2 regions of the Carnobacterium sp. CS13 genome follow, and region 2 is predicted to be linked to the other one. Evidence: riboswitches for the same ligand, from Rfam matches in the RefSeq annotation. Region 2 holds a riboswitch; the other holds the start of a gene.
What was found. A riboswitch is a leader RNA that binds a small molecule or an ion and turns the genes downstream of it on or off. The one in region 2 is predicted to bind thiamine pyrophosphate.
Positions count from the first base shown of each region.

Region 1: it holds a riboswitch for thiamine pyrophosphate, as region 2 does, so the genes downstream of both, thiT (energy-coupled thiamine transporter ThiT) here and thiM (hydroxyethylthiazole kinase) in region 2, are expected to answer to the same signal.

Region 1 covers NZ_CP067364.1:963,254-979,728, forward strand. The annotation lists gene JHE06_RS04630 (ribonuclease J) at 1-1,130, shown strand, start outside; partial or broken gene JHE06_RS12160 (ABC transporter permease/substrate binding protein) at 1,179-3,018, opposite strand; gene JHE06_RS04645 (quaternary amine ABC transporter ATP-binding protein) at 3,011-4,210, opposite strand; gene JHE06_RS04650 (HD domain-containing protein) at 4,661-5,326, shown strand; gene JHE06_RS04655 (GNAT family N-acetyltransferase) at 5,360-5,881, shown strand; gene JHE06_RS04660 (hypothetical protein) at 5,933-7,009, shown strand; TPP riboswitch at 7,096-7,198, shown strand; gene thiT (energy-coupled thiamine transporter ThiT) at 7,274-7,858, shown strand; gene cls (cardiolipin synthase) at 8,006-9,457, shown strand; gene JHE06_RS04675 (betaine/proline/choline family ABC transporter ATP-binding protein) at 9,637-10,815, shown strand; gene JHE06_RS04680 (ABC transporter permease) at 10,828-11,454, shown strand; gene JHE06_RS04685 (osmoprotectant ABC transporter substrate-binding protein) at 11,482-12,423, shown strand; gene JHE06_RS04690 (ABC transporter permease) at 12,433-13,095, shown strand; gene JHE06_RS04695 (hypothetical protein) at 13,136-13,465, opposite strand; gene JHE06_RS04700 (DegV family protein) at 13,634-14,500, shown strand; sodium ion sensor (DUF1646 type) at 14,734-14,780, shown strand; gene JHE06_RS04705 (hypothetical protein) at 14,828-15,154, shown strand; gene JHE06_RS04710 (V-type ATP synthase subunit I) at 15,141-16,475, shown strand, end outside.
Region 2 covers NZ_CP067364.1:186,825-203,299, forward strand. The annotation lists gene JHE06_RS00925 (hypothetical protein) at 1-1,108, shown strand, start outside; gene JHE06_RS00930 (hypothetical protein) at 1,270-1,605, opposite strand; gene JHE06_RS00935 (putative polysaccharide biosynthesis protein) at 1,914-3,560, opposite strand; gene JHE06_RS00940 (hypothetical protein) at 3,705-4,022, opposite strand; gene JHE06_RS00945 (GNAT family N-acetyltransferase) at 4,290-4,763, shown strand; gene JHE06_RS00950 (GNAT family N-acetyltransferase) at 4,841-5,350, opposite strand; gene JHE06_RS00955 (ASCH domain-containing protein) at 5,512-5,952, opposite strand; gene JHE06_RS00960 (hypothetical protein) at 6,084-6,281, shown strand; gene JHE06_RS00965 (alpha/beta fold hydrolase) at 6,367-7,203, shown strand; TPP riboswitch at 7,518-7,615, shown strand; TPP riboswitch at 7,673-7,771, shown strand; gene thiM (hydroxyethylthiazole kinase) at 7,946-8,686, shown strand; gene thiD (bifunctional hydroxymethylpyrimidine kinase/phosphomethylpyrimidine kinase) at 8,683-9,498, shown strand; gene thiE (thiamine phosphate synthase) at 9,488-10,120, shown strand; gene JHE06_RS00985 (hypothetical protein) at 10,438-10,752, opposite strand; gene JHE06_RS00990 (hypothetical protein) at 11,229-12,014, shown strand; gene JHE06_RS00995 (hypothetical protein) at 12,226-12,411, shown strand; gene JHE06_RS01000 (uracil-xanthine permease family protein) at 12,708-14,027, opposite strand; partial or broken gene guaD (guanine deaminase) at 14,047-15,408, opposite strand; gene JHE06_RS01010 (hypothetical protein) at 15,640-16,475, shown strand, end outside.

The sequences.
Region 1 (16,475 bases), 780 kb from region 2:
ATAAAGTTCTGGCTTTGTTAAGTGATTCAAGCGATGCAGAAAGCCCTGTTGAAAATGTGAGCGATTTGAGAGTTGCTGAAGAGGTAGTGGATACTTTCCGTAATACTGAGGGACGTATTATTGTCGCGAGTGTTGCGAGCAATATTTTACGAATCCAACAAGTCTTAGATGCAGCGTACAAATCTTGGAGAAAAGTGTTTATTACTGGGAAGCAGTTAGAAGAAATCGTAGACATTGCTATGAAACTCAAAAAAATCAACTTGCCAAGTGAAGATTTGATCGTTCCGATTGAAGATATCGATAAATACAAAGATGAAGAAATCGTGGTTCTAGAAACGGGAACAACTGGCGAACCAATTAAAACCTTGCGTAAAATGGCAGCAGGAAAACATCCTCAAGTAAATATTAAAGAAGGCGATTTGATTTATATCGTGACCAGTCCTTCTGTCAGTATGGAAGTTAATGTGGCAACAACAGAAAACATGATTTACCGTGCAGGCGGAGTAGTCAAACAAATTTCTGATAATTTGAAAGCTTCTGGCCATGCTACACCAAATGATTTGAAACTGATGTTAAATCTGATCAAGCCAACGTACTTTATCCCAGTTATGGGAGAGTATCGCCGTTTAGCTGCTCATGCTAAATTAGCTCATGAAGTCGGAATTCCATTTAAAAATATTTTTATACCTGGAAAAGGCGATGTGATCGAATATAAAAATGACCGGATGCATATGTCAGGTCAAGTAGAAGCAGGCAACACGATGGTAGATGGTATTGGTATTGGCGATATTGGAAATATCGTTTTACGTGACCGCAAGCTGCTTTCAGAAGATGGTATATTTGTTGCTGTTGTAACGATTAGCCGTAAAAAAGGCAAAATTATGTCTGGTCCTGAAGTAATGACTCGCGGATTTGTTTACGTTAAAGAAAATACTGATTTGATTGCCGCAAGCAATGAAATTGTGCGAGAAGTAGTAGAAGACAATTTAAACCATAAAGAATTCGAATGGAGTCGCTTGAAGCAAGAAATCAGAGATGCTTTAAGTAAATTCTTGTTTGAACAAACGCGCAGAAGACCTGTTATTTTGCCAATTATTATGGAAACGAGTTCTCGTAACCGTCGAAAATAAAAAAATCCTGAATCGATTATCTATCGATTCAGGATTTTTTTATTTTATTTATTTTGCTACATCTTTTGTCCATTCAGCAACACGATCAGGGTTTTCTTCAACCCAAGCTTTTGCAGCATCTTTTGGATCTTCACCTTTATTGATGTTCAACATAATTTCTTCCATTTCATCAGTTGTCCAGTTGAATTGGTCCAATACTTGATACGCTTCTGGCATATCTTCTTTTAATCCTTCACGAACCATTGTATTGATTGTTTCAGCAGCTCCAAAAGAATTTTCTGGATCCTCTAAATATTTTAAATCATAGGTAGCGAATTTCCAGTGAGGAGACCAACCTGTAACAATGATATCTTCTTCATTGGCAATAGCTTGTTTTAAAGCAACAGTCATAGCACCTGATGAAGAAGTCTCAACAGACCAGTCGCTTAAATTAGGGTAATCCTCAAGTGATTGTTCAGCTGCAGCTACAACACCAGCACCAGGTTCAATACCAGTGATGGTTTGTTTTGCTTCGTCTGTTAAATCAGCGATTGAATCAACATCCATATATTCAGGAACGACTAAGCCGATTTTAGCGCCTTCTAAGTTTTCACCTAGGTCAACAATTTGGTCACCGTATTTTTCATACTGTGAACCATGAGTTCCTGGTAACCAAGCAGCTACCATCCCATCGACTTCACCACTTGAGACAGCTTCCCACATGACGGCGTTGTCTAGTGGAACTAAGGTCACATCGTAACCCAGATCTTCTAAAACAGTACCGATGACATTGGTTGAAGCAACTTCAGTATCCCATTCGACATAAGCTAAATCAATTGCTTGTCCTTTGCCGACAGTATCTTCTTTCGCAGCATCGTCCTCAGCGGCACAACCTGCAGCAACTAATGATAAACCTAGACCGGCTATAAGGCTCAGGCGTTTCCAATTAAATTTTGACATAATTGATTCATCTCCCTTTTCATAATGTTTAATTTTTCAACTATAAAAGTTTTCAAATTTAAATGTATTGACAGATTTAACGGTCTTTTTAATTAATAAATTAGGCTTTTTTATTTAACTTCTGTGTAATGCGGTCAATGATGATCGCAAGTACAACTAAACCAATGCCCGATACGAAACCTGTACCGATTTGAGCACGTTGTAGGGAAGAAAGAACTTCTCTTCCAAGACCAGGAGCACCAATCATAGAGGCAATAACAACCATGGATAATGCAAGCATGACCGTTTGGTTGATACCAGCCATAATAGTTGATTTAGCTAAAGGCAACTCAACTTTAAATAATTTTTGTGGTCCTGTACTACCGAAAGCTTCAGCAGCTTCTACCAGTTCGCTTGAAACTTGACGAATCCCTAAATTAGTAAATCGAACAGTAGGGGGGATAGCAAAAATTAGAGATGCAAACACCCCAGGTACCATACCAATACCGAAGAAAGCAACGGCAGGAATCAAATAAACGAAAGCAGGCATAGTCTGCATAAAGTCAAGAACAGGAGACAATATGGCGTTAGCCGTTTTGCTTTTAGCCATTAAAATACCGAATGGAACACCAATGATAACAGACAGTAAGCTGGCCACTAATACTAAAGTGACGGTATTCATTAGGTTTTCCCAGTGGCCTTGATTATAAATGAACCACAAGCCTACCAGAGAAAAGACTGCTAATCCAAACTTTTTGCCAGATACAAAAAATGCTAGCAGAGCAATAAGAATGATAAAAATAATCGGCGGGATAAACAATAGAGTATTTGTAACACCCTCCATAAAAATCTCCGAGTATTTTTGAATTGGATTAAAGAGAAACGCGAATGCTTGAGTAATCCAAGCTGTTAGTTCTTCAACGGCATTTGCTACCGGTAATTTAGGAATCAAATCTAAAATGTTATTCATGTACTGAATCCTCCTCACTTTCACCAGCTAGCGCGGCGATAACCGCACCTCTGACAATAATTCCAACTAGTTTGCCATTGTCAACTACTGCAACAGGAGTTGTTGAATCATGGATAACAGAGAAAATATCGTTCATAGTTGTTGTTCTAGTGACGATTGGAATATCCGTTCTAAGGATGGTTTCAATTTTTGTGATGCCATCTTTACGTGCTGTAGAAGCATCCTCGGCAGTAATGTATCCTTGTAAGTTTCGACTGCTGTCAACCACTAAAATACTAGATAGACCTTCGCGGCGCATTTGTTCCAAAGCCACACGCGGACCATGATTTTTGATGTTTACAGTCTCAGGACGTTTCATAATGTGTTCAGCTGTCAATACTTTAGAACGGTCTACGTCTTCAACAAATCGTTCCACGTAATCATTTGCTGGATTCATTAAGATTTCTTCTGGAGTACCGATTTGAACAATTACGCCATCTTTCATTAAAGCAATCCGGTCACCGATTCGTAAAGCTTCATTTAAATCATGTGTGATAAAGATGATAGTTTTTTTAACGTTAGCTTGTAAATCAACTAACTCGTCTTGCATTTCTTTCCGGATCAATGGGTCTAAAGCAGAAAAAGCTTCATCCATTAATAAGATTTCAGGATTATTGGCTAATGCACGAGCTAAGCCGACACGTTGTTGCATACCACCTGAAAGTTGGTGAGGGTATTGATCCCGGTAATCTCCTAAACTTGCATTTTCCAAAGCTTTTATCGCTTTTTCAGAACGTTCTTTCTTATCAACACCTTGGATTTCTAATCCGTATTCAGTATTTTCTAAAATAGTACGGTGCGGGAATAAAGCAAAGTTTTGAAAAACCATGCTTAGTTTTTCACGGCGAACTTGACGTAAAGCTTTCTTATCCATTTTAGATAAATTTTCTCCATCAATATAGATGTTTCCTTTTGTAGCATCAATCAATCGGTTGAACATACGCACTAACGTAGATTTTCCACTACCGGATAACCCCATGATAACAAAAACTTCACCTTCTTCAATCGTGAAGCTGACATCATTCACACCAACTGTAGCTCCGGTCTCTTTTAAAATTTCTTGCTTTGTTTTGTTTTGTTCCAATAACTCCAAAGCACGGTCACTTTTTTTACCGAAAATTTTCGTGACGTTCTCAACTTTTATTTTTGACAAAGTATCCACTCCTTTATTTTTTTTACATCCTCTAGTGCACCCTATAGTCTATAGAAATGCGAGAAACGTTTGTTGAAGAAGAATAACCTTTCATTTTTAATTTAATCTCAAATAGAAATGAATGGCTATAAAGCCAGTTTTTACTCAAAACAAGCTTCCCGAATAAGGCACAAAAATGAGTGTAACATTATCTTGAAGAAATGAAAACAAAAGTGATTTTCATAAATCATCAATAACAGCTTGTTTTCATTGTCATAGCAGAGCTATGAGCAGAAAATAAGAAATTGGTAAGAATTAACACATGGGAGGAAAATTCATCTTTTTTTTAAATAAATAACAAAGCAGGACAAGCCTTACAGAGGAAGTTACTTCTTGTGATTTCATCGGTAGATTGATAAACTAGAATGGATAAAATAACAAAGAGAAAATAAAATCCAAGGAGTCTATTAAATGGTATCCGGACATCAAAAGCAAATTTTAAAACAAACAGAAGAGTACGTTTATGATTTATTAAAAGATGATGCTAGTGGTCATGACTGGTGGCATATTGACCGCGTGCGAAATGTAGCTAAAACGATCGCGATACAAGAGACTGAAGAAGTAAACTTTTTTATCTGTGAAATGGCAGCACTGTTACACGATGTCGCTGATGGGAAGTTAAACAAGAGCGAAGCAGCAGGAGAAGAAAAAATTCGTAATTGGCTCAAAACTATTGAATTGGAAGAACAAGAACGGATGGCTATTTTAGATATTATTTTACATTTGTCGTATAAAGGCGGAACGAATAAAAAAAGACTTTCTTCATTAGAAGGGAAAATAGTTCAGGATGCAGATCGTTTAGATGCTATGGGAGCTGTTGGAATTGCTCGGACAATGGCTTATACCGGAGCACACGGTCGTCTGATTCACCATCCAGACCTTCTTCCAAGAGAAAATTTAACGCTTGAACAGTACCGTTCTGGTGAAGATACTGGCATCATGCATTTTTATGAGAAGCTTTTAAAATTAAAAAGTACGATGAATACATCCGTTGGCAAAAAAATGGCAAGTCACCGACATATTTATATGGAAAACTATCTAAAGGAGTTTTTTCAAGAGTGGGAAGGCGACCGTTGAAAAATAGAAGCACTAAACAAAGTTTAAGCTAGCGTGGTACGATTAGGTGAAATTTATAGAGGCGGTGAAGGCTATATGGTACTGGCTGATGAAATAATATTGAAAGAAGCTACAATAGCAGATGCAGTTCTATTTGAAAACTATCAATTAAAAGAAACACCTTATACTGTTAAGCCGATGACAGCAATGACCGATAGTCTCCATGAAACTAAAAAATTTCCGGTTTTGATTTTAAAGGAAGAAACCTTAGTAGGATTTTTCATTTTACAAAAAGAAAAGGGGTTTTCGACTTATCCAACCGAGGAGAATGCTTTATTATTACATGCGCATTCCATTGACGAGCGTTTTCAAAACAAAGGATACGGAAAACTTTCGATGGAACGATTGCCGCTATTCATTAAAGAAAATTTTGATTCGATCGATGAGATTGTATTAGCAGTTGACTATGATAATCTAAGCGGGCAAATGCTGTATTTAAAAACGGGATTTGTCGATACAAAAAAACGAAGCAAGGAAGATGGAGCGTACAAGTTTATTTACTCAAAAAAAATATAGTACATGAAAGATAAAAAACAAAACAGAGAAAGACCAGAAGGGATTCAGAAAATGACTAAAAAAAATATCGTTCTTTCACTTCTTGTGCTGCTAACGGTAGCAACGATCATGGGGGGCACTAAATACCATCGTTATGTACAAACTGAAAAATTTAAACAAGCAGAACAAAAGCTAGATGAGACAAAAGAAGCAGAAAAGCTAGTCGCTGCTTTATTTGAAACGGAAGCAAAAGAGACGTTAGCAAAAGGTATTACGGAAAAGCAACTATCAATTGCTTTAGATAAAGTCAAAGAACTTCCTGACAGCCCTTTAAAAAAAGAGCTTCTAACTGAAGTGAGAGCAGCCGAAGAAGGGTATCAAGCTCAAAAAGTTGTTCAATCTTTGTTAATAGATAATATATTAGCTGACGAAGTGTCTGAAAGCCAATTAGAACAAGCACAAACTCATTTAGAAAAAATAAAAAAACGTTTTCCGTTGCTATATGACGAATTGAAGGTATATTTGACTGAAGCGAAAGATCAATATGAAGCAATAAAAAAAGCTGAGAAAACTTTAGCTGAATTGTTTGAGGAGCCCAAAACAGAAATAGTCAAAGAAGATGTTACTCAAGTGCAGTACGATGAAGTAAAAGCAATGATTACAGCGATAAAAAATAAGAAAGTCCAAACAGCACTTTTTGAAACATTAGCGTTGGTAGAAACTAAATTAAGGGTTATAGAACAACAACTGCTTCAAGAACAAGAAGAACAAGAACGAGTGTTGGAAGAAGAACGACTGGCTGAGCAAGAACGAATGGAAGCAATTGAAAAAGAGGCTGCTCTGCAAGAAGAGTCGGAACAAGATGAAGCATCAACTTCTACCTCTGTCAAAAGCAGCACAACGAATCAAAATACATGGCAGCCCACTCCTAAGACAACAAAGAGTCCTCAAAGCAACTGGACGGCGCCACAAAAAGATACGCAAGAACCAGAACTTCCAGCTAAAGAAAATTCTTCAGATACGGCTGAAGAGCCAGAAGATTCTTCGAGTCCAGAGATACCTAAAGACTCTGAGGTTGACATAGACTCAGGTTCAAATGATAAAGAGGAAATGAATCAAGAAAGTTCAGCTTTTTCATCGGCTGAATAAAGCGTATGGATTAAGCCGGCCGGAAGAAAGAGTTGACAAAAAGCTTTTTTGTCCGTAGTATTTGAAGAGTAAAAACTAACTGAACAACCATCACAAAGGGGTGCTGTAAAAAGCTGAGATTGAATCCTAGATTCTGACCCTTCGAACCTGTTCGTTAACACGAGCGTAGGAATTGTGACGGGGCAAATGATTTATCTTAAAAGATAATTTGAGCTCCTCCTTTGTTGTGTGGCACTGTTCGACACACTAAAGGAGGATTTTTTTATGGAAAATACACGATTACGGGTATGGATCGAAGGAACGATTGTCGCAGCTTTAGCCATTGTTTTATCCTTATTGCCGACGACTGTCGGTACAGGTTTTACTATATCATTGGGAATGATCCCGATGATACTGTATGCCCTTCGAAGAGGCGCTGTAGCAGGTATTGCATCTGGATTTTTATGGGGAGTATTACATTACTTGACGGGTGATGTCGCTATTTTAAATCTGCTGCAAGGTTTTATTGAGTATTTTGTAGCGTTTATGTTTACGGGATTTGCTGGTTTTTTTGCTAAACCCCTTCAACAAGCTTTTCGCGCAAAGCAACCTGTCAAAAAAGCAGGATATATCATTTTAGCAACAATCGTTGGAACGATAGCTCGTTTTTTCTGGCACTTTATAGCAGGGTATTACTTTTGGGGAAGTTATGCCCCAGAAGGAATGAGTCCATTATGGTATTCGTTTCTTGCCAACGGAGGAAGCGCATTGGCGACTATGTTTGCAACAGGCATTGTGTTGCTTCTCTTTAACAAAACAGCACCTCATTTGTTTGTACCAAAAGAACCAACTGCATCAAGCTTCCAATGAATTAAACGATAAAACAAAAGCATCCGATTCTTTTTTTGAAGCGGATGCTTCTTTATTTGTTTTAAAAGGCGCTCTAAGTTGAATAATGCTAGCAATAGAAAAAAGAACATAGTAAGATAAGAATAAAAGTTTCGAAAGGATTAACATATGCAAATAGTTTGGATGAGTATATTAGCTATTATTGTTTTAAATATCATTTTTGCCATGATCACTGTTTTTCGAGAAAAACGAGATATCGCAGCTACATGGGCATGGTTATTGGTTTTGATGTTGTTGCCGGGAGTGGGGTTTGTTTTTTATTTATTTATCGGGAATAAATTATCCCGCAAAAAGATTTTCGATATTAAAGCTCAAGAAAGCATAGGAATGCCTGAACTTGTTCAAGCACAAAAAGAAATGCTGGCAGATGATGAAGATTTGCTGTCCAGTAGACAAGCAACAGAAAATGCCAAAGAAATGGCAAGTTTGTTTCTTGAAAGCGATGAATCTATTTTAACAAAAGGCAACAAAATACAAATTTTTACAGATGGTGCTGAAAAATACGATGCATTGATTAAAGACATTTACAAAGCTGAGCATCATATTCATATGATTTATTATATTTTTAAAGATGATAAAATCGGAAATCGCGTTTTAGCGGCTCTTGAAGAACGGGCAGCAGCGGGTGTAGAAGTTTTTGTTATTTATGATGCGTTAGGATCCCGTGCTTTGAAACCTAAATTTTTTAAAAAGCTAAAAGCTTTAGGAGGGGAAGCTGAAACTTTTTTTGGTTCCCGCTTTAGCTTTATAAATTTACGTTTTAATTACCGCAACCACAGAAAAATTGTTATTATCGATGGGGAAATTGGCTACACTGGCGGTTTCAACGTTGGGGATGAATACTTAGGAGAATATAAAAAATTTGGGTATTGGCGTGATACTCATTTGAAAATTGAAGGCAATGCCGTTTTGCCCTTGCAAAGCCGCTTTCTAATGGATTGGAACGCGACGGTTTCTCATCATAAGTTAGAATACCAAGAAAGTTATTTTCCGCTAATGAAGAAAAAAGGCAAGTCAAACATGCAGATCGTTTCAAGCGGGCCGGATACTGAAACCCAACAAATCAAAAAAGGGTACATTAAGATGATCAGTATGGCAAAAGAATCCGTTTTTATCCAAACTCCTTATTTTGTACCGGATGATTCAGTACTGGAGACTATTGAAATAGCCGTCATGTCTGGTATTGATGTTAAAATCATGATTCCTAATAAACCAGATCATCCGTTTATTTACCGAGCAACTACTTACTACGCTGCCGAATTGGTAGCCGCTGGAGCTGAAGTTTACATCTATAATAATGGGTTCTTACACGCCAAAACAATTGTGATAGACGGCGAAATCTGCTCAATTGGAACAGCTAATTTTGATATTCGAAGTTTCAAACTAAATTTTGAAGTAAATGCTTTTATTTATGACCCAGAGATTGCCAGACAACAAAAAGAAATTTTTTATAAAGATATCGAAAGCAGTTATTTATTGACTCAATCCCTATTAGATGGACAATCGCGTTGGCTGAAATTTAAACAAACATTTTCTAGATTATTTTCACCAATTTTATAACAAAGTAACTTTTCAGACGTAGAAATAGTTGGTCAAACCATTATTTTTGCGTCTTTTTTTTAAGGGATTTTTAATGAAAAGTATAGAAAGTTGATTATACGAGCGATTTAAGAGATAATTGATAAGGATAATGCGATTTTTTAGCAAAGAAAAGAAAAATAGATAAGAGGGTGGAAACTTTGATTGAATTTAAAAATGTTTCAAAAGTTTATAAAGGCGGAAAAAAAGCAGTAGACAACATCAATCTTGCGTTTAACGAAGGCGAATTTATTGTTTTTATTGGTACAAGTGGAAGTGGAAAGACAACTTCAATGCGGATGATCAACCGAATGATCGAGCCAACTTCTGGACAAATTTTAATTGATGGCGAAGATATCATGAAGAAAGATCCAGTGAAATTGCGTCGGAAAATCGGCTATGTGATCCAACAAATCGGGTTGATGCCACACATGACCATTTTTGATAACATCGTTTTAGTTCCGAAATTAATGAAATGGTCAGAGGAAGAACAAAAAGAAATCGCCAAAAAACTCATAAAAAGAGTAGATTTGCCGTTAGAGTTTCTAGATCGCTATCCTTCTGAATTGTCAGGGGGTCAGCAACAAAGAATAGGCGTTATCCGCGCTTTAGCTGCGGATCAAGACATTATTTTAATGGATGAACCGTTTGGTGCTTTGGATCCTATTACGCGAGACTCTCTCCAAGAATTATTAAAAGAACTTCAAGTAGAGATGGGAAAAACAATTATTTTTGTTACTCATGATATGGATGAAGCTTTAGATTTAGCGGACCGCATCGTCATTATGCAAGAAGGTAAAGTTGTTCAATTCGATACACCGGATAATATTCTGGCTGCTCCAGCTAATCAATTTGTAGAAGACTTTATTGGGGAAGATCGTTTGCTCCAAGCACGGCCTAATCTTCAAACAGTTGAACAAGTTATGTTGAAGAACCCTGTTTCAGTTACACCAGGCAAGTCTATTACTGATGCTATCAAACTGATGCGTGACCGCCGTGTAGACTCGTTATTAGTGACGGACGATGCAGGAATCTTAAAGGGATATGTTGATGTTGAAAGCATCGATTTAAACAGGAAACGTGCAACCAGTATTGGCGATATCATGTCGACCAAAGTTTATTTTGTACGCAAAGGAACGTTGTTAAGAGATACTGTACAACGTATTTTAAAACGCGGGTTTAAGAATGTCCCAGTAGTTGATGAAAAAAATCGTTTAATTGGAATAGTTACGCGTGCTTCTCTAGTAGATATTGTGTATGACACGATTTGGGGCGATGACGCAGAAACACCACCTGAAACGCCGATGGAATCAACCGTTTCAAAAGAAATTAAAGAGTAGGAGGGAAGAAACATGGCTGATTTTTTTGCAAGCAATGGTTCGGATCTGTTGCTGAAAACGTGGGAACATCTTTATATTTCTGCATTTGCTTTATTTTTAGGTGTGATTGTAGCTGTCCCACTTGGAATAATATTGACTCGTTTTAATAAAGTAGCGTCTATCGTAATGGGAATTGCAACGGTCTTACAAACCGTTCCTTCTTTAGCTCTACTTGCTTTGATGATTCCGTTTTTTGGAATTGGAAAAGTTCCTGCAATAATTGCTTTATTCATTTATTCGTTATTGCCAATTCTTAGAAATACCTATATTGGTGTCAAAGGAGTAGACGGAGGGCTAAAAGACGCGGGTAAAGGAATGGGTATGACCGATATGGAATTGATTCGTTTAGTCGAATTGCCGCAAGCTGCAGCGGTCATTATGTCCGGGATTCGTCTTTCCGGTGTATACGTTATTGCTTGGGCAACACTAGCTTCTTATATTGGAGCAGGCGGCTTAGGAGACTTTATTTTTAATGGATTAAATCTATTTATACCTAGCCTGATTATTGGTGGTACGATACCCGTAACGGTGTTAGCTTTATTAACAGATTTTATTTTAGGAAAATTAGAGAAAAAATTAACGCCCGCCAGCGCATACTAAATAGGAGGTTTTAAAACAATGAACACAATTAAAAAAATCAATCAAATTGTGGTTCTTCTTTTAGCAACTGTGTTTTTAAGCAGTTGCTCGCTTCCTGGTTTAGGCGGGGGTTTTGACGAAGAAGGAATCACTATTACAGGTGGGACCACTACAGAACAACAAATTTTGGGTTTTATCGTTGAAGGCATGGTCGAACATTATATCGATATCGATGCACAATTGATCAACAATTTAGGGTCTTCTACCCTTAATCATCAGGCTTTAGTTGGAGGAGACGCAAATGTTTCAGGTGTCCGTTACACAGGTACCGATTTAACAGGCGTGCTTCAGCAAGAGCCAATCACAGATCCAGCGAAAGCTTACCAAACTGTCGTAAATGGATTTAAAGATGAATTCGATCAAAAATGGTTTCCTTCATATGGATTTGCTAACACTTACTCGTTTATGGTCACACAAGAATTAGCAGAAGAATATGATCTTCAAACTGTTAGTGATTTAAAGGATATCATATCAGAACTCAAATTAGGTGCCGATACTTCTTGGATGGAGAGAGAAGGCGATGGGTACGATGCGTTTGTAGAAACGTACGGTTTTGATTTTAAGCGTGTCTATCCAATGCAAATTGGATTAGTTTATGATGCTTTAGCAGCCGGAAAGATGGATGTGGTTTTAGGGTATTCAACGGACGGACGAATCAGCAGTTATGACTTAGTCGTTTTAGAAGATGACAAGCACTTGTTTCCCCCATACGATGCCAGTCCTGTTACCACTTACCAAGTGTTAAAAGATTACCCTGAATTAAATGAAGTATTGCTGAAATTAGCAGGGACGATCACGACTGAAAAAATGCAAGAAATGAATTATGAAGCGGACAATAATTTATTGGAACCAAAAAAAGTTGCAACAGATTTTTTAGAAGAAAATAATTATTTTGAAGAAAATGAAACAAACACAAAAGGGGGCGAGTAATCCGTGAATATTTCAGAGATGGGTCTTTGGGAACAATTATGGTATTACTTTAACGAAAATGGATTTTATATCTGGGAACAGTTTGTGCGCCACTTTTTAATTTCTATTTATGGTGTTCTTTTTGCAGCTATTGTCGGAATTCCTATAGGATTTTGGGTTTCACGCAACAGTAAATTAGCAGACTGGGTTATTGGCGTTGCCAATGTTATTCAAACGATTCCTTCTTTAGCCATGTTATCTATTTTGATGCTTGGTTTAGGTCTGGGCGTAGGAACAGTTGTGACGACCGTCTTTCTATATTCCTTATTGCCAATCATCAAAAATACGTATACCGGTGTTCGAAATGTTGACAGCAACATCTTAGATTCTGGTAAAGGGATGGGAATGACCAGATTCCAACTGACCTATATGGTTGAATTGCCGCTATCGTTATCTGTTATAATGGCAGGGATTCGTAATGCATTAGTAGTCGGTATTGGGATTACGGCAATCGGAACCTTTATTGGAGCAGGAGGATTAGGTGACATCATTACGCGTGGCGTTAACGCCACAGACGGTGGGGCTATTATTTTATCAGGTGCTATCCCAACCGCATTGATGGCTGTTATTAGTGATATTGTTTTAGGAGCAATTGAAAAGAAATTAGATCCGACAAATAAAGTTAGAAACTAGTCCAATAAAAAAACGAAACCTTTTAAAAGGTTTCGTTTTTTTATTGAGCTAACCGAACATGGCGAATGTCTTCAAAAGAAAGCATATAAGTTGTTTGGCGACTCAGACTCTCTAAGATAATAAGCGATTTTTTATTTGGGGCGTATCTTAAAATTCCTTTTTGTTCATCAATTGTCAAGATATGTTTGGTCTTATTCATTTGGAGAACGATAGGTTTGCGCCGCTCATAAGCTTGCATCAAAAAATAGCGGATTTGATGTTCAGGCATCTGAGGAAACACTTGCAAGGTATCTGGTTCTTTAGTGAGAAACAGCTTCTTATTAAAGGTATTAAAAAAGGCAGGGGACTTTTCAGCAAAGTTTTTTTCCATATCGATTCCTCCGAACGTTTGTTTGTTAATTTCATTATACGAACAAACGTTCAGATGTGCAAGTCTTTTTCAAATTATTATCAATATAGTTTTCTTTTCTGCCATATTCTAGCTATAATAGTAATTGGACAGTTAAAAAAGAAAAGTATACCATCGAGGAGTTTTAACATGACATATAAAATAATTGCAGATTCTTGTTGCGACCTGCCTCTGGAATTTGTTGAGAAGCATCATATTCACATTATGAATATGGTCATCAATATGGAGGGAAAAGAGATAATCGATGATTTGGGCAAAACATTTGATCGAGAAGCTTTTTTTAAAAATATAAAAGAGGGTAAGATTGCTTCAACATCTCAAATCAATATTGGAACTTATCTAGAAGTCTTTAAGTACTATGTTGAAAAGAGCGAACCGATTCTTTATTTAGCTTTTTCATCGGGATTAAGTGGTTCGTATAATAATGCATTAGCTGCTGTAGAAATGCTAAGAGAAGAGTATGGAACTGTTGATATTACAGTGATTGATACATTGGCGGTTTGTCTTGGCGATGGGTTGCTTGTTTATGAAGCAGCTAATATGAAAGCAGCAGGCAAGTCGCTGATTGAGGTAACTCGTTGGATAGAAGAAAATAAATTAAAGCTTCACTCATGGGTAACAGTAGATGATATTAAGCATTTAGAGCGCGGCGGAAGAATCTCAGCAGTTTCTGCAACTTTAGGAACGCTATTAAATGTAAAGCCCATTATTATCATGAACCAACTGGGTGGTTTGGTTCCTTATGCTAAAGTCCGAGGACGGAAAAAATCATTGCAATTCTTAGTTCAAAAAACAGCGGAAGGAATCATTGAGCCTGAAAACCAAACGATTTTTATTGGACACGCAGGAGTTCCAGAAGAAGCAGAATGGATAAAAGAAGCTCTTTTAGAAAAAATTAAAGTAAAAGATATTAAGATATATCCTTATGGACCGACAATCGCAGCTCATACTGGATTTGGTTCGTTAGCGGTCTTTTCATTTGGAATGCCGAAATAAAACATAAAGTTATAAAAATCAGCATTGTATTTAAGTTGTGAAAACGGTATAATTTAATTTAGAGGTAACTATTATAAACAAATTTGCTATTATTACATTACCCTATAATCTTTAAAATGCTGCCGAAAATAGGACACAAATTACAATTGAAGACTTTCCAGTTAAACCTAAAAGTCATTTGACAGTGAAATTGCTCTATGTTAAATTTATTATAAATTAAATAGAATAAAAATGGTTGGGCAGTAGCTTTCAAGGCAATTTCTTCAAGGGGTGAGAAGAAGTCTTGTTAGTTACGCCTTTTTTTTATTTTGGAGGAGGTGAAATAAGATGAGTATTGAAGCCATTCAATATGTTCAAGAAGCAGAAGAGAGAGCTGGAAAATTAGAAACAGATAGCGACGCAGAGGTTAAAAGAATAAAAGAGTTAACCGAAGAAACCATGGCAGATCATCAGTCGCGTTTATCTTCTAAATTGGCAGAGTACGAAAAAGAGCAACAAAAAAGGTATGATCAAGAAATAGAACACATAAAAAAACAAGTAGATGAAGAGATTTCTGCCAAAGCAGCAGAGTTGGATCATTCCGCTAAGGTAAATGAAACAGATGTGGTAAATGACATTGTAAAGGAGGTTATCCATCGCTATGGCAATAGCTAAAATGAAACAGATGACGCTTTTGGCAGAACAAGCAGATAAAGATCTTCTTTTAAAAGCAGTGCAGGAATTACAAAGGCTTGAGTTAGTAGATTTAACGACTTTAGAAGAATCCAATCTCCTTAGTTATTATTCTAAAGAAATGCCGACTGTTGAAAAAACAAAATATGAAGAACGTTTGAAAGATATTCAGCATGCGTTGTCATACTTAAAACAGTACCTCCCGCAACCAGGTTTTATTGCCAAATTAAAAAAAGGCCGAGAGGAATATACGTTAGAGGAACTAGAAGCAGCAATTTCTGTTTCTCAATTAGACGCAATCTGCCAAGAAGTTTTTAAAAAAGAAAAAGAACTTATTGCGTTAGAACAACAACAGAAAAGTTTAAATGAAGAAGAACTCTTTTTGCGTAAATGGAACCCTTTAGAATTCAATCCTAATGATTTAGCAGAATTTAAACTTACAGCAGGTTATGTTGGAACGATTGCTGCTGGAAATGTAACGGAATTTCAAAATGCACTAAAAGAAAAAGGCTCAAATTATATTGAAGAAATTTTTCAATACAAAGATGAAGCCGCCTATCTTATTATTACAGCTAAAGAAAATGATAGTGCTACCGAATCTATTTTGAATCAGTTTCAGTTTACCAAGTTTAATTATCCTTATACGTTAGTACCCAAAGAAGAACTGAAACGCAATCTTGCAGAAAATAAAAAGCTGCAAGAAAAAGAGCAAACATTAAAAAAAGAATTGGTAGCTTTTAAAACTAAAGTAACACAGTTAGAACTAGGAGAAGAATATTATTATAATCTCGCTCAAAGAGAAATTGGAAAAACCCTCTTATTGAACGGGAAAAGTTTCTTCTTGTTAAATGGTTGGTTGGAAGAAGAACAGGTTCCTGAATTGAAAGTCCTTTTAGATACCCACGTTGGAAAAGAACACTACGCAGTCATTTCGGAAGAAATTAAAATGAAGGACTACGGTGTTGTTCCAGTTGTTTTAGAAAACAATAAATTTGTTGAACCGTTTGAAAGTGTCACGGAGATGTACAGTTTGCCAAAATACGATGATATTGATCCGACTCCTTTTATGATGCCGTTTTACTTAGTCTTTTTTGGTATGATGAGCGCAGATTTAGGTTATGGTTTAATTCTTCTGATCGGTACTTTTCTAGCACAGAAATACCTTAATTTAGATAAGGGAATGGCTAAATTTATTCGCTTCTTCCATTTGCTGTCTTATGGCGTAATTGTTTGGGGAGTGATTTATGGTAGTTTCTTTGGTTACGATTTGCCTTTCCAATTATTGTCAACAACGACAGACGTT
Region 2 (16,475 bases):
CATCGGCGCTGCCATGTTCGTACCAGCAGAAGCTATGCTGCGAATGGAGGCTTCTGAAGTCGAGACAAATGCTAAAGGAGTCGCAATTATTGAAGGAACAACGAACTCGAATGCTACAGTAACTGCAGATGGAATCAAGATTAAAATTAACGATGGAAAATTTTCTTATAAGGTAACATTAGAAGACCACAAGTCTGATAAAGTAACTTTTGTAGCTGAAATTGAAGATTCTCAAACAGAAAAGATAATTACAGTTACTGCTTCAGAAGAATATGTTGCATTTTTAAATGAACAAAAAGAAGAAGAAGAAAGAATGAAAAAAGTTGAAACAGCTTTAGCATTAGCTGAAGACGAGCCTACTCAAGAAAATTATGATAAAGCCGCAACATTAGTATCCGCATTAACTAAAGAGTACGATACCATCGAAAAACGTTTAGAAGATATATCTGTTTACATAAAGGCCGAAACAGCTGTTGCATTGGCTGAAAAAGAATTATCTCCCACTACTCTAAAAGATGCGCAAAATTTGGTGAAAATAGTTAATTTAAACAAAGATTCTTTTTCAGATAGATTAGAAACTATACAAGGCAAAGTCACAGAAAGAGAAGAACAACTAGCGGTTGCTGAAGAGGCGGTTATAACAGCTGAAGAAAACCCGACAGATGATAATTATAATCACGCTTTTGAGCTTATAAAAGCACTTCCTCGTGAAAATGATCGCCTAACAACTGAACTAGCTTCTGTAAAAGGAACCATTGATAAAAATAAAGAAGAAGCTAAAAAAGTAGCTGTAGCAAAAGAAAAAGCTGAAGCCGAAGCAAAAGCAATAGCTGCAGAAAAAGCAGAAGAAGAGAGAATTGCTAGTGAAAAAGCAGCCGAAGTAGCTGCATCTGCTTCACAAGACAATTATTCTCATTCTGAATCGTATTCTACTCACACAGAAACGACAAATACGACAGCAGAAAATCCGGGTAATGAAACGCCAATTCTAATTACTGCTACTGGTTCGAAGTACCATATACGTAAATGCGGCAATGGCACTTATTATCCAGCAACTATGGATGAAGCTAACGCTAGAGGACTGCAACCTTGTTCTAAATGTTTCTAATTATGCTAAGTAATTACACTTATGCAGAATAAAAAGATAGATGAGCCTTGTTTTTCAGGCTTACCTATCTTTTTTAGTTATATTGCTGTGTTTTTATGAAATAGCAGAATGAGTGCTAGAAAAACTCATCATAGCAGGTCAATAAACGAGTTAAACAACTTTTAATAATCAAGTTGCTTCAACCTTAAACTAATTTTATTAGGAGAATTTTTGATAACGTTATAAAGCCGAAGTCTTTTCTTGATTTCTTTTTGCTCTTTGGAAAGGTTAGAAGAGTCAAACAGACTCAAGACATCGTTTACAAAATTAGAAAATAACGGCATGAAAAACCCTTGTGTTAATACTTGGCCAGGCATTACTCCAACATAGTCAGAGTCTGGTACGTTTGCAGCTATCAATGTTTTTAATTCTTTACAATAACTGCCTGTAACAACGATTTCATCTTCTTTTTTATTCAAAGCTTGAACTAAGTCATGAGAGTTTTGAATGTCATGCACAATGATCATCTCCTTATTACTAGTAGAATCTCTTCTGTTTTTTTAATCTGCAACTTTAGTTATGTTTTGGTGCAAACTCTTTTTCAATAGTTTGTACTATTTTTGAAAAACGATCGGTAAACAACAAGAAATAAATAACTATAACGCTTAAAATAAACTTGAACGTAGAGAAATCTCCTTCCAGTAAGCTTGATGTACATAATTAGAATACCATGTGTTATACAAATGCTCGAATCAGCTCCTCGTTATCCTGAAAAAAGAATGATGAGGAGCCTTTAAAGATAATCATTTAAGTAATGCTTAAAGAACTAAGGATTGATCTTAAATTTATTTTTTATTCTGATAGCATCATTGCCAAGCAATTTATCGGCTAAGCCCGTTTTAAATGATATAAAAGTATAAAAAAGGATTCCGACAACTGCCACAATGACAACGATTAGAAAACTATCTATTTTTCGTTCAGGTGACAAAACTAAATAGAGAAGGTTCCTGGCAAGAGCAACAACGAATAGCATTAGGGTACTTATAATGAAAATAAGCAAGAAACTTTTAAGTAGAAGTTTAATATTAGGTTTAGCGATTTTAATTATTTTCATTAGGTTCAGCATACAGGTAACAGCAAAAGCGATGGAAGTAGCCATTAATGGACCATATACTTCAAAATAAGAAATTAAGGGATATTGAGCAGCTAATTTTATCAGAGCTCCGACAGCTAATGCCACAATAGCATAACGATTCTGATTGACGCTTTGCAATATACTAGAACTTAACATGTAAAACCCAAGAATAAAACCTGTTAAACAGGCTTGGATAAGGACCATAATGCCTAAATGACTTGGTTCATAGAATAGAGTATAAAGCGGCTGTGCTAGTGCAATCATTCCTATTATAGAAGGAAGCATGATGAAAAGGAAAAGCTGAATGTTGTTAGTAATCATTTTTGATAAAGAAAATTGATCCTTTTTGGTAAAAAATTCAGTTAAAAGAGGCAGACCAGCACTTGATAAAGAAGTAGCGAGCGCAATAACTATCATTGTTAATTTATCAGGATTTGCACTGAAAATTCCAAACAATTCGGTTAGCTGTTTATCAGAATAGTCCGTAACGTGATCCATAATTCTAAAAAAAGTAAATTGATCGATCAATTTGAATAATGAAATTCCCGCTCCGACAATAATAAAAGGTATTGACTCTTGCGCTATTTGTTTTAATAAACCATTAGAAGAAAAGTTTGTTTTTGCTTTGCTTTTTCTAAACTTTATATGTATAGGTGTCTCTTGCTTTAATTTGATCAACAAGTAGCCATAACTAAAAATCAATCCAATAAAAGCTGCAAAAGTTGAATGAACAACAGCCGTAACGTAATTTCCTTTCAGCACTTTCATGATAATAAACGTTGAGAGCAGCATATAGAGCACTCTTCCCACTTGTTCAAGGATTTGGGAAATGGCATAAGGTTTCATTTTATGATTACCTTGAAAATAACCTCTTATCACACTCATGCTTGGAAAGAAAATGACAATAATGCTCAAAGATTTAATGACAGCAGCCAAATCATCACTGCCACCTGAATGTTTTGCTATTACGGATGAGAAGCTGTACATAAGAAAACTAGCAACAACACCGATTACAGCAGTAGCTTTAAGTGCACTATAAAAAACTTGATTGCTCATTTCAGGATCATTTAATGAATTATAGTAAGAAATTTGTTTGGTAATAGCAGAAGGAATTCCTGCTGTGGAAATCAGCAAAAACATAGCATAAATGTTGTAGCCCATTCCATATAATCCATTTGCTACTAAACCATGTTCTCCCATCCAATAATACCAGGGAATAATGTAGATCAATCCAAGAAGCCTAGAAATAAAATTACCAGCAGTTAACCAAAATGTTCCTTCAATCATTTTATTTTGAGCACTTTGTTTCTTACTATCTAATTCATTTGTCTCGTCCATGCTTTCCTCCTATTAGAAATAACCAAATACTGTTTTTAGTGGAATATAATAAACTTAAGCATAGCAGTTTCAAATTTTTATTACTAGAAAATATAAAGATTTTACTTGTTCTTATAAAATGATAAATATTAGCTAACTAAAAGCTTAGTTTTGTATTTGTTGAAAATAAATAAGAAAGCTCGCTATAGTTAATAAAACTAAAACAGCTAATGTGATCAAAGGCTGGCTGTTTAAAGAATTAAAATCTTGCTTTTCAGCTTTATAATGAGGATTCACTCTTTTAATATTGTAATCGCTATTGGTACTCATGAAACTTCCGCTAGGTAAATTAAATACGAACAAAATAACGTAAAGAATGCCAGCTATCAAACTTAAATGAACGTCCCAGATAAAGTGTGTCAACGTTGCTAAAATAATTGGAATAATACTTAACAAAGCTAAATTTATTAATTTCTTTTTCAAAAAAACACCTCCAAAAAATAGGATTATATCTACTTCTTTTTATCAAATATTCGTTGTGATTTTATCATAACACTTATTTTTATTATTCTTTCAAAATGTTACTATATACACAATTTTCGTTATCTTTTTCTTTTTTAAAAAAAGAAAAAGATAACCTATAAAAAACACAAACAACTCATTGAGAGCATTTTGATTAACTATATTTTTAACGGTCAGAATGAAAATATTTGCTATAAGAAATGTTATATACAAAAAAGGAGAGTGAACATGGTGTCTTTTGTTATCCAGAAACTTAGCCAGAATAACGCTGAAGCCATTGCAGATGAATGGAAATACCAAGGAGTTTATGAGTTCTATAATATGACTTCGGATCCAGAAGATTATGAAGAACTAATGACTCCAAGTTTAAGAAAAGACAACTATTTTCAAGTTATGAAAGGTAATACGTTATTCGGCTTTTTTGTTATTGAAAAAGCTTTAGATAGTGATGATATTGTAGATATAGGTCTAGGAATAAAACCAGAATTAACAGGGAATGGATTGGGACAAGCTTTCCTGTTAGAAATCCTTGACTATATTCGTAAAAATATTTCAGTGAAAACTGTTCGATTAGGTGTGGCTTCATTTAACGAACGAGCAAAAAAAGTTTATGAGAAAGCTGGTTTTGTGCAAACAAAAATTTATGACCAACCAACAAATGGAAGTGTATATGAATTTGTTGAAATGAAAAAGGAACTTTAAGCACTCCTTCAAATCAAACAAAAGACTGCTAAATCAGTAAATATATAATTTAGCAGTCTTTTTTATTTTATGTAGAGTCACAAAAATAAAACCATTAAATGTTCATCGAAATACTGATTCTCGTATTTCATAGCTTTCAGTTCAGTTCCAAATACTTTAAAACCAAGTTTAGAATATACTTGAATAGCTGATAGATTAGTTGAGACAACGGTTAAATTAATTTGCTCAAGTCCATCCCATTTCTTTACGAGTTCAATCGTTTCTACTAATAAACGCTTAGCTACTCCTTGCCCGCGATTATCAGCCATAACATAAAGTCCTAAAACATGGCCTTTATGCTGCATCTTTGTATTGGTTTCACGTAGAAAAGTAACTATCCCTATCAACATATTTCTCTCATTAAAAGCGCCTAAAGTGATTCTTTTTTCCGATGGCAAGATTCGTTGCTTAATACGTTCAATTGAAAATTGTTTTTCTCTTTCATAAGTTGATCCAAATGCTTCAGGGTTCGTTTTTAACGCGGTTAATCTTAATGCCCGATACATTTCTGCATCGTCTTCATTTAATATACGAATAAAGATGTTGATTCCTCCTTTAAAATGGTTTCATTTTATGTGTGGAGAGTTTGTCTTGTAGAAAGCACACCTGAAAATACTAGAATCGGTTTAATAATGTTTCGCTAATTTTGTCTACATTGATTCCGATATGTTCCTTGCTTTAAGTAGGTTTATATAAACAAAAAAGGCGGTTATTTATAGATCACTTCAAACTCTTCACAAACAACTGGGATATTCTCATTAAATTCAAGGTTTGCTTCTTTATACCATTGTGTAAATAACTCGGTATGATCTTTTCTCCATGTTGCTAATGATCTATCGCCTTCTCCTTCTTTAAAGGCATGCTCCTCAGAAACTTCAAGGAACGGAATAACTGAAACTTTGGTTGTTTTTGTTATACAAACAGCCTCGTCTTTGCTATCTAATATAATGTTAAACTCATTTATTTGTGGCAATGGATCGTTATCAATTGCATATAAATCATAAGCAGAAGCGGTAGCTGTTTTAATGTTTTTTAGTGTTAACTCTGCCAATTGATCAGGAATCGCTCCGTAACTCCAAGCGCTATAAGCAGAATCTTGATATTTTGGATGTAACTGTATAAAATTATCCCACATTTGTTTTGCGTTCATAAAAATCCCCTATTCGAAAATGTTATTATGCAACTATAGTTAGTATAAACTTAAATAAAATAACATGGTAGTGTTTAATCAAAAATGTGCGTTAAAGTGAAATCAGAAAAAGAAAGGAAAGAAGGATTAAAATGAATAAGAATAAAATTAAAAGAGTTGCTCTACTTGCAGGACTGTATCTAACAGCTAATTTAGTTACTCAATATTTTAAAGGACAAAGTATTGATTTCACCTCAGCTCTGATCGGAACTCTTATCTTTTCTGTTTTCGTGACTTTAGGTATACTATCTTCCAAAAATAATGTTTACTTTGGCATTTTGAGTATCTGAACTTTTTGATTATTCATTGTAGTGTTTGTTTTTTTTCATGAATACCGTCTTATCTGCATTTATTTATATTTGAGGAGTTGGCAATATGATAATTTTAAAAGATTTCAAAAAGAATAACCATACCTTTAGTTATTTTGAGAAAAATAGTGGTTCGCAAAGCAATATCATCTTTTTACATGGATTAAATAATAACAAAAACTTTTATTATAATTTGATTGATTCTATAGATGATTATAATTGTTATGCATTAGACTATAGATCTCATGGCAACTCAACGTCTGGTGGTGAATATTCATTGGACAGTTTTTCTGATGATATTTTATCTTTTGTAAATCATTTGGGAGTAGGAGATGATTACTATATTGTCGCTAGTTCTTTATCATGTTGGCTAGTATCCAATCTAGAAGGAATGATTAATCCAAGAGGTGTTATTTTTTTAGATAGCGGGTATTATCCGGTAAATAACATCTCAAATAGTGACGTTGGTACAATAAAACTTCCGGTATTTGGTTCTTTAGACGACTTAAACGAAAGTATAGTAGAAGATGTTGAGAGCTTAAAAGAAGAAGGAATTTTATTAACTACTAAAGAATTGCAGCATGTGTACAATGCGCTTTTGAGCACATATCATATCTGCAACAATAAGAATAACTATTCATATATTCTTTCAGATAGTGCGTTCAATTCTCTAATTAACGATTTGAATACAAAAGAAATAGAGGTATTGAAAAACGATAAATTAATTCTATTATTGTCTAACTCGAAAAACAATAATATTGAAAGTGATAACAGATTACAAAAAGAGTTGAACTTAAATGCTCATATGTTTTATAAAATTGAAACTATAAAGTACAGTGACCATTTGATGATGTTAACGTCTGTTGGTGAGATAAAAGAAAGCATAAAAAAATACTTTAATTAATAGGGGAATTTATATTGGAAATAATTTATAACTTACCAGAAAGACTGGGTTTTATATTATTTTTCATTTTTTGTTTCTTGATAGGATTATTTTTTATTTTCATTGGGAATAAAATAAAAAAAGAAAGCAAAAGCTCTGGAATTGTACTTAGAGTAATTGGAGTGCTTTTTATGATGGCGTCTTTGTTTTTATTGTTATTCTCATTATTTTTTGGTTTTAATTCTTAAAGGTTGATACACAGAGGACTGATAGACAGGGTTTATCTGAAGATGATTGATTAACTAGTTTAGATATAGTAAGCTTATCAGTAATTAAATGTTTTGCAGGGGGACACATTTGTGTTGAGAAGGTAAAACCTGACCCTTTGAACCTGTCAGTTAACACTGACGTAGGGAGCACTATGTACATATGTATTGAATGATACGTACTGAGCTCTCCATTATTATGGGGGGCTTTTCTTTTGTAAAACTTTTAATCGCGGGGGGACACGCTTGTGTTGAGAAGGCTAAAACCTGACCCTTTGAACCTGTTAGTTAATACTGACGTAGGGAGCAATTAGTGGTTTTCTTATACACTTTTTTAGTCTCTACAACTTTTGTAGGGGCTTTTTTTTGTGCTTACGTTCAAAAAAGGAGGACTGGGATTAGTGTTTTTTAAAGTGATTTGAAAGAAACGTAGACGAGTCAGTACGAATAATAAGCATAAATGTTAAACAAAAAATTAAAAGAAAGAAGGATCAAGTATGTTATCACAAATTAAAAAAGCAGCCCCTTTAGTGCACTGCATGACAAATTATGTTGTCGCTAATTTCACGGCTAACGGCTTACTTGCAATCGGCGCTTCGCCTATTATGGCTGATGAAGCAAACGAAGTTTCTGAAATAGTCTCGACTGCCCAATCAGTGCTTATTAATATTGGAACGGTGAATGACCGTACAGCAAAAGCCATGCTGCTTGCTGGCAAAAAAGCAAACGAGTTGGGCATTCCTATTGTGCTCGATCCTGTAGGCGTTGGTGCCACAAGCTATCGGAAACAATTGGTTCAGCACCTTTTAAAGGAAATTCAGTTTGATTTGATTCGATGTAACGCAGGTGAATTAGCAGCAATTGCAGGTGAAGATTGGCAGTCAAAAGGTGTAGATAGCGGCATAGGCGAAATAGATATCGCTAGGGTAGCGAAGCGGGTTGCTTTGCAGTACAAGTGTCTGGTTGTTGTAACTGGGGAATCTGATTTCGTAACAGATGGGCACAAAGGACTTCATATTGCTGGAGGCAGGGAAATCGCTACACGCATCACGGGTACAGGTTGTTTATTAAGCGCCATCTGTGCAGCTTCTCTTGCTAGCAGTGCAAAACCGCTTGAAGGCTTAGTTACGACTTTAAAAGACTACAAACAAGCTGCTGAACAAAGTACAGAGGAAGTAGGAATATTTGCTGTACAAATGATGAATGCATTACAAAAGTTAGCGGAGGTAAAGAGATGATTGCATTAACGATTGCGGGATCAGATTCAGGCGGCGGCGCTGGGATCCAAGCGGATATAAAAACTTTTCAAGAACTTGGTGTCTTTGGAACGACAGTAGTAACAGCTTTAACTGCCCAAAATACGCTCGGTGTACATGGCATTTTTGAAGTAACGCCTAGCTTTGTACAGCAACAACTGCAAAACGTACTAGATGATTTTTCTGTACAAGCAATGAAAACAGGTATGTTGTTTTCGGCTGAGATTATTGAAGTTGTAGCTGAAATTGTACATCAACAAAAAATTCCATTGGTCGTCGATCCCGTCATGATTGCAAAAGGCGGGGCAAGTCTATTGCAAGATGCAGCAGTAACGGCATTAATCGAAAAACTTTTACCGTATACAACCATTTGCACACCAAACATTCCAGAAGCAGAAATACTAACCGGTATACGCATCAAAGATTCTAAAGATATTGAAAGAGCTGCAGAGCGAATCCTGCAAATGGGGGTTCAATGCGTGGTCATAAAAGGCGGGCATTTAGATGAAGATCAGGCGACGGACAGAGTGTATACTCACCAGAAATCTTTTACGATAACGACTCCTCGTGTCCAAACAAAAGATACACATGGGACAGGTTGTACGTTCTCGGCAGCTCTTACAGCAAATATAGCAAAAGGGCTACCGCTGCAGGAATCGATTATTGAAGCGAAAAGATTTATTCACTTAGCTATTTCTACGCCTCTTCATATTGGGAATGGTCATGGACCAACGAATCATTTTGCTTATAAACGCGAGCAAGGAGTCTGCGAGGTAGAAGTGAATGGATTGTAATAGATTGAATGTTTATTTTATAATGGGCACTGTAAACTGCAAAAAAGACCCACTGAAAACGCTCGAAGAAGCCTTACAAGCGGGAATCACCTGTTTCCAATTACGTGAAAAAGGCGAAGGAGCTTTAATAGGCGCAGCTTATGAAGAGTTTGCCCGTGCTTGCCAAAAAATGTGCCAAAGTTACCAAGTGCCGTTTATCGTTAATGATGATGTGGAGCTCGCACTTAAGCTAAACGCTGATGGTATCCATGTCGGCCAAGAAGATCTAGCCCTTTCGACATTTCGTGAACAAGCAAAAGGAAAAATAGTGGGCGTTTCTGTACACAATTCTAGAGAAATGAAACAAGCTATACTTAACGGAGCAGATTACGTGGGAATTGGTCCGATATATAGAACAAAATCTAAAACAGATGCAAAACCTCCTGCTGGATTGCCTTTTTTAAGTGCGATGCGAAAACAGGCTGGCAATTTCCCAATTGTTGGCATAGGAGGAATTACAGAAGAAAATGCTAGTGCTGTTCGTTCTTCAGGAGCAGACGGCGTGTCGGTTATTTCAGTTATCTGCCACAGCAAAGATATTAAGCAAACGGTTGAGAATCTGCTTTTAGAAAATATAAATTGATTGTTTAGGACGAACAAAAAAAGAGTTTGCATCATTAAATTGTTATGCAAACTCTTTTTACTGTAAAATTGATTGAAGTTATGGAAAGTAAAAATAAAGTTGTCATTATTTTATGAAAAGAGGAGCATGGTTCTATGGGATTTAGTTTGTTTTTATTGTGTTTTTTATTCATAGTTATCTTTATTCTGAGAAATAAAAAAAAGTAATATAATAGCCCAAATTAGTTTTGTGTATATGTCATTTTATTTAAGAAGGTATGAATATAGTGTCTTCCTTCAAAAACCTCTTTATTATTCATTCATATCAAATTTGAGAGTTTACTTTTCTATTCTATTCCGATATACAACTAAAGTTATGCCGTTCAATACAATGGTAACGATTAAAAGAATTGCTGCTGCTTTAGCTATGGTACCAATTGTATCCATCAACGCACTTAAGTCATTAATTTCTACCAAATGAGAACTATAGACAAGCTGTAAATAGAGTGAAATAGCACAAGCACTAACGCTCATAATAGAAAGAGTCACCCAGTTTTTATTGTTATTTTTTTTATGTCTCACAAGATTAATAATTGGGAGAATCCAAGCAGTTAATCCCAATGCCAAACTTCCTAAAATAAGTAAATTAACCATATCTAATCCTCCTCTTAATATACTTAATTCTTAGTATACACATATCATGGACAGTCAGGTATTATTAAGATGAATTGATTATAGAAAATAAACTGCTCTTAGCACATTCATTATCATTTTTACTGAAAAGGTGGGAATAACAATGAGAAAAAAACTAACTTATTCGGTAAAGAAGCAATTAGAATCTTTTTTTGATTTAATAGGAACAGTTATTTGCTCTATATTTTAATACCTTCACTTTCGATCAATAGAAAGAGATGTAACAGCAGCAATCCTTTAGAGATTGCTGCTGTTACTATTTATAAAAATATTATTTGTCCAACTGAGATTGTTTAAAGGCTATTGTTAGGATTTACAAACAAGGCTATGGTAAAATTTTTAAGGAAATACATAAAAGATCAACACATGGGTTTTATACTGTGCTGTCCTTAAAAATTAAGGGCGGCACAGATTTAGCTAAATAGAAGGAGAAATTTATGGATAAAGAAACGGAAAAAACATTGATGCGTAAAGTGAAGAAACACAAAAAATGGTATGAAGGAGTATTTATTAATCCGATATACCGAATAGTAAACAATAAGCCTTACTACATGGCGGGGTTCACTGTAAACGATAAGCCCAGAGCAACAGCCTATTTGACAACAGTAGGAGAAGAGGATAAAGAAGAAGCTTACGCTGCACAGTCTTCGCTCTCGTTGTTTTCTGATGTTAGCAACAATATTTTTAGTATTGGTGGAGATCATTTAAAGATAGATTCCAATTACTATATAAAACCTTTAGAAATTCCAGTAAATACGAAGGATTTAAAAGTATTGGCAGGTCATGAAGCGTTCAAAGACCTATGGAATATGCAACAGAAATTCAATAGGTTGATCCTCGAATTTCAAAGGTATTACGATGAATTATTGATAAGAGGAGAATTAACGGGTGAAGATATCGAAAAAGGCATTGAAACAGCGAACTGGGTCAATCTATATCAGTTTGAAACCATTAGTATTTTAGTAAAGCGAAATGAAGATATTCGAGCCTATTCTGCTTATTTGAAAACGACGAAACAATGGAAGAAGCTCTCACGCAATCAAAAAATATTTGTTGAAAAAATAGCCGGGGCTGTAGGAGAATTGGAAAATAATATCCGTTCGCTGGATTTGATCATCGTTGAGGACGTTGAAAAAATGATTGCACTAAACCTTGAAAAGGCTAAAAATGATTTGAAAACGGGTATTGAAAAGCAAAAAAGTTATATTCGTTACCCTTCATAAGAAGCATTGGACAGGAATAATATGTACGCCGCTAAAGGCAATAGTTAGAAGACGGTTTTACTTTAGTTTTCATAAAAAATTGCTGAAGTATTATAAGGGCTTTTTTACATAAAAAACAAAAAGGTGTTTTTAAAAACTACTGTCTAAAGTGAAAAGATTAGTGACAAACGTCTATTTTAATAGAGATCTAAAAGAGAAAAGGAGCGCCCATATGAATAAAAAAATAAAATCGAAAAATTATTGGACAATTGTTTTTATTTATACTGCGGTAGTCTATGGTTTAAAATATTTTTACCCTTCTGTTGGGGAATTTTTTATTCAAGTAGGGTATTTAGCGATAGTTGTAGGTGTTGTTTATTTTGGTACCTCGTTTATTAAGAGAAGGTGGTTCCAATGAGAACTAAACCATAAATTATGGTTAGTTTAGTATTAGCTTCATTAGCATTTGTAGTAAGAAGTAGCATTGGTTTTTCAGCTACTGTAGACCACGTAGTCTTAGGAGCTTTTGTTTTATTGGGATGCTGGTTCTCCTACAGCAACTATAAGAAACGTGACAAAGATTAAACTTGTTAAGAATTCTGAAATTTTTAAATAAGCAACAATAACTGCTTTCGTAAAAAAATATGTACTTTTGTATATGAAAAAAGACCGAGACGTTTTTGTCTCGGTCTTAATTTTTGTAAAATTTCTTATTTAATTTTGAGGCAAGACTTTGTTCAAGATAATAGCGGTTAAAGCGGCTATTGCTATTGGAGAGCCAAAAAGGTATTGAATCATGGTAGGCAAGGTATCTAAGTAATCAGTTGGCAGAAACGTCAAGGCCACTACCAATAGAATTGGAATAGAGACAACATAGGTTTCTTTTTGTCCAATTTGTTCTTGTTTTAGGACTTGAAAGCCGCTCATCGCAATGACTCCGCATACGAGTGCAAATACACCGCCAATAACAGCAGAAGGAACAGAGGAAATCAAAGCGGATAATTTGCCCGATAAGCCAAAAACAATAAATAATCCGCCAGCAGCTAAAAAGACTCGCCGGCTAGCAATACCCGTAATAGAAATGATACCAGCATTGGAAGAATAACCTGTTACAGGTGTGGTGCCGAAAAGAGCAGCCGTCATGCAACCCAATCCTTCGCCGATAACCCCGCGGTTGATGGAATCTTTATTAAGAGGGGTGTTTGTAACATTGCTGACGGCCAGCCAAGTGCCAGTTGTTTCAGCAATTAAGACGATATAAATGATCAGCATGGTCACGATCGCGGAGAAATCAAAAGAAAACGTGAAATCTTTGAAGATGAATTGCGGCATAGAAAACCATTTTGCCTCTGCCACTGAAGTTAAGTCTAGCATCCCCATAAATCCAGCCAGAATACTGCCGGCAAACAGGGCAGTAATAACAGAAGCAATGCGGAAAATACGGCCGCTTTTAGATGAGTGGTTTCCTAAAATAGAGCAGCCGATCATAATGGCTCCAGTTATAAGTGCCAAGAAAATATTTTGCCCGATTGATCCAACAGCACTGTTGTAAATATTGTCATTCACAGCAGCAGGCATCAAGGACAGGCCGACACAAAAAATAATGGTACCACCTACCGCAGATGGAACAAAGGAATCAATAAATTTATGAAACAAGCCTGTGAAACCTAGGATCGTTACCACGATCGCACCTAAAAAACTCGCGCCCATTGCTGCACCCCAGCCCTCCATGCCACCGCCATTGGCCAACGTAATTCCGGCAATAGCGCCAATGGGAATAAAAGAAGCGCCTTGTGCAACCGGCATTTTCATCAGCAAACCAGATTGGATGATAGTAGCGATGCCAGCAGCAATGAAAGTCGATTGAATCAAGATTGCTGACTGACTAGCAGAGAAGCCAACAGTCAAAGCAACGATGAATGGAACAACATAGACATCCATCGCCAGCAAGTGCTGCAACCCAAGTAAAAAACTTTGTTTCCAAGATATGGGCTCTTCTGTGCCCACTGTTAAAATCGTTTGAGTAGTTTCCATTTCGTATGCAATCTCCTTTTTATTTGCTGATTTGTTTTCCTTGAACCCATACAGAGACGATATTTTCACGCTTTGTTAAGTAAAGCAGCTTTTGGAAAATATCATCTAAGGGTTCTATTTTTTCGAAAATCGGCATTGAAGCTTGAGGAACAGTCGTGTCGATCACTTGGGCATCAAAAGCGTAATTTTCTGCAAGTCGTCCGATTGGCAGGCTGACACTTTCTCAGCCACCAGCTGTTGCGAAATAAAAGGCTTCTTTAGCTGTGATACGAGAGTTTTTCATTCCACGTTCTTTAGGGTCCTTCTTCGTGTCCACACCATCTTCAAGCATGCGAGAGGATATAACTGCTTGGCGTATTGCAGAGTAGATACTTGGGTCGTATCCTCCAGAAAGGTCTGTTCCCAATCCGACTTCAACCCCAAGATCGTGAAACTGTTTGATGGGAATTACGCTGTTCGCAAAATAAGCGTTAGAGACGGGGCAATGGGCAATAGCTGTGCCTTTCTCTTCAAATGTCAGAGCATCCGCCTCGCTTAAAAAATTGCAATGAGCCATAACGGACTTTTCTCTTAATAAACCAAAGTCATTCAGGACTTGGGCATCATTTTTACCAAATCGATTCTTGACGTAACCATGTTCCCAATCGCTTTCGCTACAATGACTGGTCACATGCACATCATAAGTCTCCGCCAATTGCCCTAAACCTGCTAAAGCGGTATCGGTACAGCTTGGCACAAATCGAGGAGTGACAACGGGGTAAACACCTTGTGTTGTTTCAGAATGCAAAGTTTTGACACGTTGAATGAAACGTTCTGTATCTGCCAGTGCAGTTTGTGTGTCTTGATCACGATAATAGTCAGGATTTTGTTCAGGATCATCCATTACGACTTTGCCAACCAATCCGCGCTGACCTTTTTTTGCGCAGATCTCAGCTAATTTATAGCTAGCTTCTTCATGAACTGTCGCGAAATAAAGTCCAGTTGTTGTTCCATTTGCCAGCAAAGTATCCACCAAGTGAGAATAGACTTTTTCAGCAAAGGCGGTGTCTTCAAATTTTGATTCTAGTGGAAAAGTATATGTATTTAACCATTGGTGCAAAGGAATATCTAGTGCTGTTCCGCTTTGTGCCCATTGAGGAGCATGAATATGTAAATCGATAAATCCTGGTAAGAGGTATTGGCCTTCAGATAATTCAATTAACTTACCTTCTTTTTTTGCTTCTTGAAGAGTCGATTGATATAACGAGTTCGACGGAGCCAAACGTTTTGCGATCATTCCTTTATTATCTAGGCAGTAGAGATAGTGTTCTAATATTTCAATCTTATGAGCAGAAATGCTAGAAAAACCTGTCCCTTTTAAAACCTTAACAATGTTCTCCATAATTCTCTCCTTCGTTCGTTTTATTTGTACAATTTTTATTATATAGGATATAAAACTGATAAGTCAACAGTAATTACGAATTATGAATAGGGTGTCTGATTGTATTGTTCGTGTATTCGCCCGTAGTTCAAACTGCATATTCACTTATTGAGATTAACGGCCCTTTAAGTCATAATAGATTCAATAGAAGTTTTTAACGTTTTAAACCAAACATACATAGGGGTGAATTTGATGATTGAAGAGTATCAAGCTTTACAAGAAGAAATAAAATCACTGTTAAAAAAAGAGGCAAATTCAAAAATAAGATTTGAAGAAAATACTATACGGTATGAGGCAGCAAAAGAAACTTTTGCTAAAGAAAGTGAAGATGTTGAGAAATTACAAGCTGAATCTTTATCAACTTTCTTGAAACGCTTAGTGGGAAGTTACGATAAAAACATCGATAAAGAAATACAAGAACAACTTGCTGCTAAAATGGAATTAGATTTATCTTCAGCTCTATTGCTTGAATCTAGAGAACAATTAGGCACTATTCAAACAGCTATTAATCAAACTACTGCTCGAATCAAGCAATTAAAAGAACTTTTATACAGACAAGATACTAATTTCCGGGAAAAAATCAGTGTAGAAGAAACAAAACGTACTCAACTTAAACAAGAACTGAAAGAACTTGATGAAGCGTTAGCAGCTGGAGAAAAAGTATTAGACGGAATAGACTTCGCATTAGATGACTTAGATTCAGCCGATTCTTTTTCAACATGGGATATGTTTACAAACAGCAGTCTACTATTCGACATGATGAAATACGATAAAATTGATAAAGCAGAGGCTAAGATGAACCGATTAGAGCAACTCTTAGAAAATTATACCCAAGAATTAAAAGATCTTTCTTTAGATACTTACCTTAGTTACGAAAAGTTTAGCGGCATGAGTAAAACTTTTGATATTTTCTTTGATAATCTTTTCTCTGACTGGGATACAAAGTCAAAAATTGGACGTAATATTGACATGCTTGAAACACTCGAAACAGCTATTGAAGAACTACAAAGTAAACTTGAAAACAACAA